One region of the Psychrobacter sp. GW64-MNA-CIBAN-0177 genome, then DNA from elsewhere that is predicted to be linked to it. Evidence: predicted binding sites of a transcription regulator. Region 1 holds the regulator's gene; the other holds the start of a gene.
What was found. Region 1 encodes PhoB, which activates phosphate uptake and scavenging genes when phosphate is short. Its sites were predicted from a motif close to TGTCATNAANCTGTCATAA; they were not measured.
Positions count from the first base shown of each region.

Region 2: a site for PhoB is predicted at 2,882-2,900, ahead of pstS (phosphate ABC transporter substrate-binding protein PstS). Genes of this name have one in related genera too.

Region 1 is NZ_JBEOOY010000018.1:14,300-20,398, reverse strand. Features, by position in the region: gene AAEY79_RS10890 (MFS transporter) at 1-232, opposite strand, end outside; gene AAEY79_RS10885 (HD family hydrolase) at 471-1,115, shown strand; gene AAEY79_RS10880 (DUF1287 domain-containing protein) at 1,303-1,908, shown strand; gene asd (archaetidylserine decarboxylase) at 2,056-2,898, opposite strand; gene dtd (D-aminoacyl-tRNA deacylase) at 3,027-3,479, shown strand; gene phoB (phosphate regulon transcriptional regulator PhoB) at 3,644-4,348, shown strand; gene phoR (phosphate regulon sensor histidine kinase PhoR) at 4,412-5,521, shown strand; gene AAEY79_RS10855 (M23 family metallopeptidase) at 5,518-6,099, opposite strand, start outside.
Region 2 is NZ_JBEOOY010000004.1:84,078-90,176, forward strand. Features, by position in the region: gene pstA (phosphate ABC transporter permease PstA) at 1-391, opposite strand, end outside; gene pstC (phosphate ABC transporter permease subunit PstC) at 481-1,434, opposite strand; gene pstS (phosphate ABC transporter substrate-binding protein PstS) at 1,643-2,809, opposite strand; TPP riboswitch at 3,100-3,224, shown strand; gene thiC (phosphomethylpyrimidine synthase ThiC) at 3,473-5,575, shown strand; gene AAEY79_RS04235 (hypothetical protein) at 5,619-6,099, opposite strand, start outside.

The sequences.
Region 1 (6,099 bases):
AAACGATAGGGAACATCAAAGTTAATAAATTGGCGAAAAACTCATTAACGCCGAAATGTGCCTCGGTGCTAATTACGATGGTCGCAAAGGTCAGCCATAAAAACTGATTGACCCCAAGTAAAAGAGAGAATCCTGCGATAATAAGCCATTTATTAGGCGGTTTTTTCTTAAAAGGTGGTGCCGTAGCAAGTGGTAAAGTGGCACGCGTTGCAGCGTCAGTGGTGGGTGGCATCGACATATCCTTGTCTGGTGCAGGTTCTTATAAATTGTTTTACAATCTGCCTGCTGACTTATTATGAGCATTAGTTGAATCTTAAACAATAAAAAATTAAGACACTTGCTATTATTACCCCTGCAAAAATTTAGATGGTTAGCAGTACGCGCAAAATGTCGACTACAATAATTACTTTTGCGTAAAGATTAGATTCGGATACAGCGTTAACCATTCACCGTTTAAATGAGAGAAAGCCATGTCAGAAAACGCCATATTATCAACCAAGCAGACCCCAGTACCCAACCCGAAGATTCCCTCCAACATCGGTATTGATGACGTGACCCATTTTTTATTAGAGCTTGATGCGCTTAAACGTGTTAATCGGCGCAGCTATGTGACGGGTACGACCCGTTTAGAAAACTCTGCCGAGCATTCTTGGCATTTGGCGATGGCGTGTTGGTCAATCGCTGATTTGTTTGAGCTGGATGTCAATCATGAGAAATTGCTCAAGATGGCACTAATACATGATTTAGGCGAGATTGATGCCGGCGATACTTTTTTATACGCCGATACGCGAGTTGATGCGCATGTTGAAGAACGTGCGGGAATTGTTAGATTGCAAAATGAGCGTGGAAATGGGATTGCTGATTTAAGTGAGATTTGGGAAGAGCAGGAAACAGGTGATAGTAAAGAAACCCAACTGCTAAGAGTAGTTGATCGCTTGTTACCATTTTTGCTTAATATAAATACCAATGGAAAAACTTGGATTGATGCTAACGTTACACGCTCGCAAGTTGCTGGCGCGCATGGCTTTATTAAAGACAGCTTTCCGAGTATCCATGATTGGATAGCAAAACAGATTGAATATGCGACTAAGCAAGGATGGCTGATTGATAAGTAAATTGATAGCAGATTTGACAGCTAGCCTTTTTATTTAATAGCCTTTTTATTTAATAGTGTGGTCATTTAATAGCTTTGTCATTCAATAGTATTGTCATTTAACAGCGTCACCTTTTTACTGACTCACCATGGTTGACGCTGTCTAAAACCTTTATATTGAATAGTATCAATAATAACAGAGAGGCTACATGCGCTTATTTAAAAACTATAAAACATTGTGTAAATCTCTAGCCTTTGTCAGCATGCTGGGACTAGCGCAAATGGCGCAAGCGCTTGCTCCTATCAGTGATGGTGATAAATTGGCGCACGATGCCAAAAAACAGATCGGTGTTACGGTGAGTTATGATCCTACTTATCGTAAATTGGAGTTTCCGCGTGGCGATGTAGCAATAGAGACCGGTGTCTGTACCGATGTGATTGTCCGTGCTTATCGTTTGCAAAATGTGGATTTGCAGCAGTTGGTCAATCATGATATGAAAGGAAATTGGTCCGCCTATCCAAAGACTTGGGGCTTGAAGTCAACGGACAAAAATATCGATCATCGACGTGTGCCCAATCTTGAAACGTTTTTTGCGCGTCATGGAAAAACGTTATCTACGACTGATAAAGACAGCTTTAAAGCCGGAGATATTGTAACGTGGCGCTTGCCAAACGGCGGTTTGCCGCATATAGGTATCGTCTCAGACAAAGCAGCTGCTGATGGTGCGCCGCTGATTATTCATAATATTGGCCGTGGTACGCAAGAAGAAAACATCCTTTATGCTTATCCTATACACAAACACTTTCGATATTGATAAAGGCCTTTGCACAGGGTAGCCCAAAGTAGTAAAAATAGGCAATACAAAATAGAAGTAGTACAAACTAACAGCCATTAAAAAGCCCAGTTAAACGTCATCATCTACGTTTAACTGGGCTTTTTAGTACTATGATTTTCTTAAAAACTAAGCTTGCTGAGTTTTTGCCTCACCCAATAGCTGTCCCATTTTTACCACGCTATTGGCTTTCATGCTGTCCTGCCAATCCGCTTTTGCGGCTTTTGGTAAGACGACAATCGCCGTTGAACCTAAATAAAAGCGTCCAAGCTCATCGCCTTTCTCAAAGCTCATGTCGTGATCTGCTTCTTGGATGTCCTCAGTGCGGCTGATTTTTCCGGTAGCGACGGTTTCGATACCAGCGACAATCATAGCGCCAACCATTACCACGGCCGCTTTGCCATATTTTGTATCAAATAAACAGACCAAGCGCTCATTACGGGCAAACAAATCAGGCACGTTAGCGGCTGTGGTATTATTGACCGAAAACAGCGTACCCGGTACATAGCGGGTCTTGGTCAAGGTACCATCAAAAGGCATATGAACGCGGTGATAATTGCTGGGCGCTAGATACACGGTCGCAAAGCTACCATCAGCGAAATAGCTGCCATCTTCGCTATTGGCCAGTAATTGACCAACGTCATAATGACGACCTTTGGCTTGCAGCAATTTATGGTCTTCAATCTGTCCTAGCTGCGAGATGATACCATCGGCAGGACTGACAATACCGTTTACGCTGCTATCGATGATACGGGCGTTTTTTTTGAGCTCACGGGTAAAGAAGTCATTAAAACTCTCATAAGCATTAAAGCTCTGACGCTCATACTCACCTAAGCTGACGCCGTAAGCCTTGGCAAAACTACGAATAAAGGCACGTTTGACATACGGATGACGGCTGGCGGCTAGACGCCCAGCGACTTTACTCAGCTGCTGCTGCGGGACAAATTGTTGAAGGGTAGTAAATAAATTCATAATCGGGCTACCAAGATAGGGTTTGATGTAATAATTAATAAGCAAATCAATGGCGGTATTTTATCATGGACAGCAGAGTATTGTATGACCATAATCTGTCAGACATTTATAAATAAAAAAGGCTCTAAATGAAAGCGCTTATACAACGGGTTCACTGTGCCAGTGTCAGCGTCGATGCACAAAATATCGGTGCCATCGAGCATGGGGTGTTGGCGTATATTGGCTTGGGGCATGATGATAGCCTGCAAACTGCCCAGCGCATGATTGATAAAATTCTGACCTATCGCATATTTGAAAATCATGACGATCCTGCCAAGGTCGGTAAACTGGATAAAAATGTGCAACAGGTCGGTGGCGGGCTATTATTGGTGTCGCAATTTACCTTGATGGCAAAAACAGACAAGGGTCGTCGCCCTGATTTTGGTGGCGCGATGGCACCTAATGCTGCTCAAATGTTGTTTGAGCAAATGATTACTTATGCTAAAACTCAGCATCACAATGTTGCCACTGGTCAATTTGGTGCTGATATGCAAGTGGCAAGCGTCAATGATGGGCCACTAAACTTTTTATTAGAAGTCTAGAAAGCCGTTGTCATGAAGCTGTCATAATTAACCCGTTTAATAAGTAGAAACTGGTGACTGTGTATTGCCTTTTTTGTATCTTAATTTCTTTATGTTAATTTTCCTAATTTGAGTTTTGGTGCGCTAAATTTTTGAATCTTAAAATCTAATAACAAGGCTGCCGTATGTATAATGAGCAAATTTTGATCGTTGAGGATGAGCCTGCGATTCGTGAAATGATTGCGATGACCTTAGAGATGGCTGGCTTTGATAGCCTGCACGCTGCGGACGTAGCAGAGGCGCATCAGCAAGTGGTTGATCACCGTCCGGCGCTGATACTATTAGATTGGATGCTGAACGGTGAAAAAAGCGGCATTGATTTTTGCCGGATGCTCAAAAACGACGATTCGCTCGCCGAGATACCGGTCATTATGCTGACTGCCAAAAGTGAAGAAGACAGTAAGGTTCATGGGCTCGATGCTGGGGCTGATGACTATATGACCAAGCCTTTTTCAACACGTGAGCTAATCTCAAGAATCAAGGCGGTGCTACGTCGTAGTAGTGCACTCAGCGCTGATAAGCCTATCGAAATCGGCAAGCTTAGCTTAGATCCTAAAAGCCAGCGCGTGACGGCAGCGGGTCAGCTCATCGATATCGGTCCGACAGAGTATCGATTGTTGGCATTTTTTATGAGTCATCCAGAGCGTGCTTATACGCGGACACAGCTGCTAGATCAGGTTTGGGGCGGCAATGTCTATATTGAAGACCGGACGATTGATGTACATATTCGGCGCTTACGTAAATTACTGCAGCCTTATGATTGTGCTACGCTGATACAAACGGTACGCGGTACTGGGTATCGGTTTTCTAGCTTGATTGAATCCATTTAATCAGCCGCAGAAAATGTCTTGGTAAGCGTAAAGAAACACAGTATCTAGTGGTAGGGATGATAAATGACGATGACAACACCGATAATGCCTATGATGCCGATAGAAAATGAGCAACAGGGTGAGCAAGCGCAAGTTGCCCAGCACAATACAACGGATCAACTTAAAAAAATCCGCAGCGCCTTACGAGCGTTACGGGATGCGGTTATTTTGCTCAATGATGAAGATGGTTTGGAATGGTGGAATCAGGCAGCGGAAGACTTGTTGTTATTGCAGGCAACTGATAAAGGTCAGAGTATTTTTGACTTTATCACCATACCAGAATTTCGCCAGTACTATCAGGCTATCACCCCACCGAGCGATGGTGTGCACATGGTGTCATGGCGAGACCCTAAACGTTATCTAAAGTGTGAGCTTACGCCTTTCGATGATGAAAAATTACTGATCATTTATGATGTGACCCGCTTGCAGCATTTGGAGGAAATGCGTCGTGATTTTGTCGCCAATGTCTCGCATGAGCTGCGCACGCCATTGACTGTGTTGATGGGATATTTAGAAAATTTTTCCGAGCAGGAAGATATGCCACCGCAGTGGCGACGTGGCTTTGAGCTAATGACTCAGCAGACTGCCCGTATGAATCGGATTGTAAATGACTTACTGCTGTTGTCTCGTATCGAAATCGAAGAGACGCACGAGCTTAATGACATTGATATGACCAAGTTACTGACGCATATCTATGATGATGCGCAAGCGTATAACCAAGAATATAATCATACTATTCATTTGCAGATAGACACTTACGATGGGTTATACGGATCACAGATGTACTTAACGAGTGCCTTATCCAATTTGGTCATTAATGCCATCAAATACACGCCAAAGGGTGGCAATATAGCTATCAGCTGGACAAAAACAGCGGAAGGCTGCCGCTTTGCTGTTGAAGATGATGGTCTCGGTATTGCGCCCCAACATATCGAGCGCTTGACGGAACGCTTTTATCGCATCGATAGTGGACGTAGCCGTGCTAGCGGTGGTACGGGCTTAGGCTTGGCTATTGTGAAGCACGTTTTATATCAACATGAGGCGCAATTAACGATAGAGTCGGTAGAAGGCAAAGGCTCGACCTTTAGTGCAGTATTTCCAGCCGCGTATGTGCGTTCTGCCCATACCTCCTAATTTTTTTGTAGAAGTGGGTAGGGGTTAACCGCGCTGCCATTGATATAAATACCATAATGCACGTGGGTCGGCGTGCCTTTGGCATTACCGCTGTCGCCAACATAGCCAACGATATCGCCAGCATTGACCCAGTCATTGGGCGCGATGTCGGCATAATCTTCTAGATGAGCGTAATAATGTCCTGCGCCGCCCGGTCCAACCACCACCACCACGCGTCCCCCCAACGCATTGTCGCCGACTTTGCGGACGATGCCCTGCGTGGTCGATTGTATTGGTGTGCCCCGAGGTGCAAAAATATCAATGCCTTCATGAGAGCGCCCTTGGCTACGCGCAGCGCCCCAAGTATCGGTTAGATGCTGCTCTGGTAGTGGACTGGGTAGGCTGTTTTCTATGGGTAACGCTTGTTGTAATAAACTCAGTTGCTGCCATTTTGCTACGACAAAAGACTGAGTCTGTTGGCTAATGCTGGGTAATAATTTATCGAATACAAATAACAGCGCTAGCAAGACACTTGCTTTAATCAGTACGCTTAATACACGACTGAAAAAAGAGGGGTTGGGCTTTTGGTTGCTTCCATT
Region 2 (6,099 bases), on a different contig from region 1:
AAAATCGGGTGACTTTGCCCAGCATACTGCCTTGAGAAAATTCTGATAAATAAATACCGGTCATCAGGCCAATGGGCGCACCGATAAACAGTCCTGAAAATGCCAACATGATTGAGCCGACAATGGCATTGCGTAGACCACCTGCGCTCATCGGTGGTGGGGTATCAGCCGTAAATACTGGCAACTGTACCAATCCTTGAAAACCTTCAACGAACAGGGTCAGTAAAATCCATAATAGCCAAAATAAGCCAAACGCCATCGCCGACAACGCAAAGCCTAGACCAAGCTTATTCAGACGACGACGCTTGTTATAAAGGCTTTTGTTATAACGTGCCTCAAAGCTTGTCTTTACCGGTAATGCGCTAGTAGCATTGATAGCAGGGTTAGGCATAACATTCGTTTCCCATATCTTTTTAGATAGCCTTTTTAGATAATCTTTTTAGACAACATTAATCTCTATCGTGCTGATACAACGTTGGCTTAGCGATTGCCTGCTTTATGATCCATGCGCATGAGCATAAGCTTCGCTATGGACAACACTATAAAAGTAATCACAAATAATATTAAGCCCAGATGCAGCAACGATGCCAGATGTAGCTCACTAGAGGCTTCGGCAAATTCATTGGCCAGCGCTGAGGTAATCGTAACCCCAGAGGTAAACAGGCTTGGACTGATATTAAAGGCATTACCAATCAAGAAAGTCACCGCCATGGTCTCGCCCAATGCGCGGCCCAGTCCTAAAATAACACCACCAACCACACCAGCTTTGGTATACGGCAAAATAATCTTGAACATGACTTCCCAAGTCGTCGCACCCATGCCATAAGCGGATTCTTTTAATAAGTCTGGCACGACGGAAAAAACATCGCGCATGGTGGCAGCGATAAAGGGAATAATCATGATGGCAAGCACCAAGGACGCTGTGAACATACCCAGTCCCATCGGTGCGCCTTCAAACAGTTTACCGATAATCGGTAAAGGGCCGACGTGTTCAATAAACCATGGTTGGATGTGATCGCCAAAAAACGGCGCGAAGACGAACAAGCCCCACATACCATAAATGATAGAGGGGATACCAGCCAATAACTCAATGGCGATACCAAGTGGTTTTTTTAGAAAAGCAGGACACATTTCGGTCAAAAATATGGCAATGCCAAAGCTCACTGGCACGGCTATCAGAATGGCGATAAATGAGGTCACTAAGGTGCCATAGATGGGTGCAAGTGCACCATATTCATTGGCGACCGTATCCCAGTTATTGCTGGTATAAAAACCTAGACCAAACTCTTGAATACTTGGCCAAGCCCCGACAATTAACGACACTAAAATACCACCTAGAGACATCAATACCAGTATGGCAAATGCTTTGGTGGAGTTAACGAATAAAGCATCGTAACGTTTTTGTTTAGCCAGTTGGGACCTTAAGTCTGTCATAAGTGTCTCAGCATTCAATAGGATAAGATTAAAAAATGAGTGTGTTTATCAGGTTTTATCACAACAAACTCAGCAGATATAAGTATCAGAAGCTATAAATATCATTGGCTTTGCGATTAAATTCGCTGTGATAAAACCTTTCAAACAACTACCGGAGAATAGTTGTTTGAAAGGGTAATTCGATCGTTATTAAATAATGACTATCGAATTACTGAGCAGGTTTATAGACAGGCTGTCCATCGCTACCTTTTACGTCGTTCCATTTTGCTTTGAACAAGGCCACTGCCGTGTCAGAGAATGGTACATAGTCTAGTGCCATGGCATCATCATCACCTTGGCTATAAGCCCAGTCAAAGAAGTTCAACACGCCAGCAACTTGCTGAGGATTCTCTGGTTGCTTATGGACTAAGATAAAGGTGGCAGCAGCGATAGGCCATGCTTGGTCAGTCTCAGAGTTGGTGATGACTTTATAAAAGCCTTCTTGCTGTGACCAATCAATATCACCTGCCGCAGCAAAGGTCTCAGCTGATGGTTGCACGATGTTGCCAGCTGCATTTTTCAATGCCGTATGTGACATTTTGTTTTGCTTAGCGTAAGCATACTCAACATAGCCGATAGAGTTTTTCATACGGTTGACGTAGCTTGAAACCCCTTCGTTACCTTTACCGCCTGCACCAGTCGCAGAGGTCGGCCATTTGACTGTTTTATCAACACCAACCGTGTCTTTCCAATCTGGTGAGACTTTGGCCAGATAGTCCGTAAAGTTAAAAGTCGTACCTGAACCGTCTGAGCGGAATACCGTCGTGATTGCCGCATCTGGCAAAGTCAGATCTGGGTTCATGGCTTTGATAGCTGGGTCATTCCATTTACTGATTTTGCCCAAATAGATATCTGCTAAGGTTGTACCGTCTAGCTTCAATGCGCCCGGCTCTATACCATCGATGTTGACGATTGGCACGACGCCACCAATAACGGTTGGAAACTGAATAAGGCCAGACTCTTCAAGCTCTTCAGGCGTCATCGGTGCATCAGAAGCACCAAAGTCAACGGTTTTTGATTGAATTTGTTTGATACCACCAGATGAGCCAATCGATTGATAGTTGACTTGGCCACCAGTGGCAGCGTTATAGTCGTATGACCATTTGGCATAGATAGGCTGCGGGAATGATGCACCTGCACCCGTGATATTCATGGCGATATTTTCAGCAGATTTAAAACCTGTGGTAGCAGAAGAGGCTGTTTGAGAGGTGGTTTCAGCCGTGGTAACAGCGCTACTGCTAGTATCAGCAGTGGGCTCTGCCGTGTCGGTTGATTTATTACATGCCGTGAGCATTAATGTACAACTAACGGCTACTGCTAATAACGAATAACGCATGTAAGGCTCCTAAAGTTTGACAACGATATGAAAAAGGTTTGTTTGTGACATGCGTGCTATCTTGTCAAATCTTTATGACAGTTTGATGACAACCTTTTTAATATTTCAGTCGTGTTAAAAAAGTCTCATTTGAGGACCTGACAGTCAATTAATTTGAGTCACGTTGTTGGGCGATATTAGCCAGCTGCGTTTATAAAGCCATAAAATATAGAGTTGAAACGAGATACGTATAGCCAAATATCATTAGCCGCGCGCGCAGAATTTTGCTAGTATGAAGGGGATTTACAACACTGACAGACTCGGGGTGCGGTGTATTACGAGCTTATTTCATAAGCCTTTTGATACATTCGCTGAGAGATCACCCGCTGAACCTGATGCGGTTAGTACCGACGCAGGGAAGTCTCAAGCCTATGTTATATAAGTACAAAGGGCGCGCAGAAATGCCTTTTTATTATCGCCACTATCTACTAGCATTGTTATGCGGATATAGCGCTTTAATAATCAGTCGCGTCCATCAATCAGCTAAAGATCACTGACTACGTTTAGGTTTGATAGCGCTAGCAGGTTTGTTTTACGATTGAATTTGTCCGTATCATATAGGCCAATCCCCGCAGCTACTGGCGGTGTTGCTTTTATTCAAAAACCAACACGCTAGGACAGCATATGACTACTTCAGATTTACAAACAGCCCAAACCCACATCCCAGCTACTGACGCCCCTCTTACTGCCAATGCTAGTCAAACAACTGACAGTAAAGCGGATAAAAAAGCCGATGCCCTCAAAACCCCTGCTCACCGTACCGCCAATGATGCCCGCTTTGAAGAAGACGCGCGCGACCTACACCGTGTCCTTCCCGCTTCTAGAAAAGTCTATATCGAGGGCTCACGTCCTGACATTCAAGTACCGATGCGCGAAATCACCCTTGACCCTACTCCGATACAAGGCGTGCCTGAAACCGATTGGGAACAAAACCCACCTTTTTATGTTTATGACACTTCTGGCGTTTACACCGATCCTAATGTCGAGATCGATTTGACGAAAGGCTTACCAAAGCTACGCGAAGGCTGGATTGCTGAGCGCGGTGATACCGAACAATTGAACGGATTGTCGAGCTCTTACGGACTGGCGCGCGCCCGCGATATCAGTACCGCCAATCTTAGATTCGCCCATATCGACAAACCACGCCGTGCATTAGCAGGAAAGAACGTCACGCAAATGTACTATGCCCGTCGCGGCATTATTACGCCTGAAATGGAATACATCGCCATTCGTGAAACGCAAAAGCAGCACGAACTGACCGATATGCGCCAACATGATGGCGAGAACTTTGGTGCCAACACGCCAACTATTATTACCCCTGAATTTGTGCGCAGCGAAGTAGCCGCTGGCCGCGCCATTATCCCCAACAACATCAATCACCCTGAGTCCGAGCCAATGATTATCGGCCGTAACTTCTTGGTGAAAATTAATGCCAATATCGGCAACTCAGCGCTCGGCTCATCTATCGACGAAGAAGTGTCAAAAATGACGTGGGCGACGCGCTGGGGCGCGGACAACATCATGGATTTATCTACGGGCAATCATATTCACGAAACCCGCGAATGGCTGATTCGTAACTCGCCCGTGCCGATTGGTACCGTCCCTATTTATCAAGCCTTAGAGAAAGTCGATGGCGTGGCAGAAGACCTCACGTGGGAGATATTCCGCGATACGCTCATCGAGCAAGCCGAACAAGGCGTTGATTACTTCACCATTCACGCCGGCGTACTACTGCGCTACGTGCCGCTGACGGCCAACCGCCTAACAGGTATCGTCTCGCGTGGTGGCTCTATCATGGCGCAGTGGTGCATGTTTCATAATAAAGAGAGCTTTTTATACACGCATTTTGAAGATATATGCGAGATTATGAAACAGTATGATGTGGCATTTAGTTTAGGCGATGGCTTACGTCCGGGCTGCTTGCAAGATGCCAACGACGAAGCACAATTTGGTGAGCTGCGTACCCTTGGCGAGTTGACCCAAGTGGCTTGGAAGCATGACGTACAGGTCATGATTGAAGGTCCCGGTCACGTAGCAATGAACCGTATTAAAGAAAATATGGATTTGCAGCTTGAGGTTTGTGCCGACGCGCCATTTTATACACTAGGACCTCTAACTACTGATATCGCACCCGGTTATGACCATATCACGAGCGCCATTGGTGCTGCTATGATCGGCTGGTTTGGCACCGCAATGCTGTGCTATGTGACGCCAAAAGAGCATTTAGGTCTGCCTAATAAAAAAGATGTTAAAGACGGTATCATCACTTATAAAATCGCGGCGCACGCGGCTGACCTTGCCAAAGGCCATCCGGGTGCACAATCTCGTGATAATGCCTTGTCCAAAGCGCGTTTTGAATTCCGCTGGGATGATCAGTTTAATCTGGCGCTCGACCCTGATACCGCCCGTGAATATCATGACGAGACGCTACCAAAAGACGCGCACAAATCTGCCCACTTCTGCTCGATGTGTGGACCTAAATTTTGCTCGATGAAAATCACTCAAAATGTGCGAGATTATGCCGCTGGACTAGATAAGGCTGCCGCAAATAAAAAAGTAACCCCACAAACCGGCGACCTAACTGGGGCTGGTCATCTGTTCAAAGAGGTAGATACTGAGCTGGTCGGGCAAGTTGGTGAAGCCAGTGCCGAGGAAGTGAGCCAAGGTATGGCAGAGATGACCGACAAATATAATAGTGAAGGACGCAAATTATATAAAGAAGTTTGATTGTTTAATATTTAATGCTTAAGCTTAAATCTAGTCGCTAGGTTTAAGCTTTTTTTACGTTTATTTTTGAGTCTCGTGGAAAAACTCGTTTGAAGTAAGAGTCGCACAGTTTCATAATGAGTAAATAAAAAGGCAAAACCAGTGGATAGCCAAAGACAATAATAAAAATTGTATATCCATGATACCTGCTGGCATGCTCGCCTAGTAACCAGTCTATAAAGTAAATTTTATAGAAAACTATTATCAATGCTATGAGAGGCACAATGAACACTCCCGACCAAAGGATTGCTTTTGCTTGTTTAGAGTGCTTTTTGTGACTCGAACGCAACGATCTATAATGCATAAAACCAAATAACATTATTGATACTAAAAACACTACTCTTCCATCTAAATCAATCAGCCATTGAGCCAAAGAACTTGGTGGCTGTCGGTAAGATATCTCAAGAACATCTTGAGGCAGATGATCAAAGACCCACTTCGAATCTGCTTTTATCATCCCACTTAAAGGTTCGCCAAGATTAGTC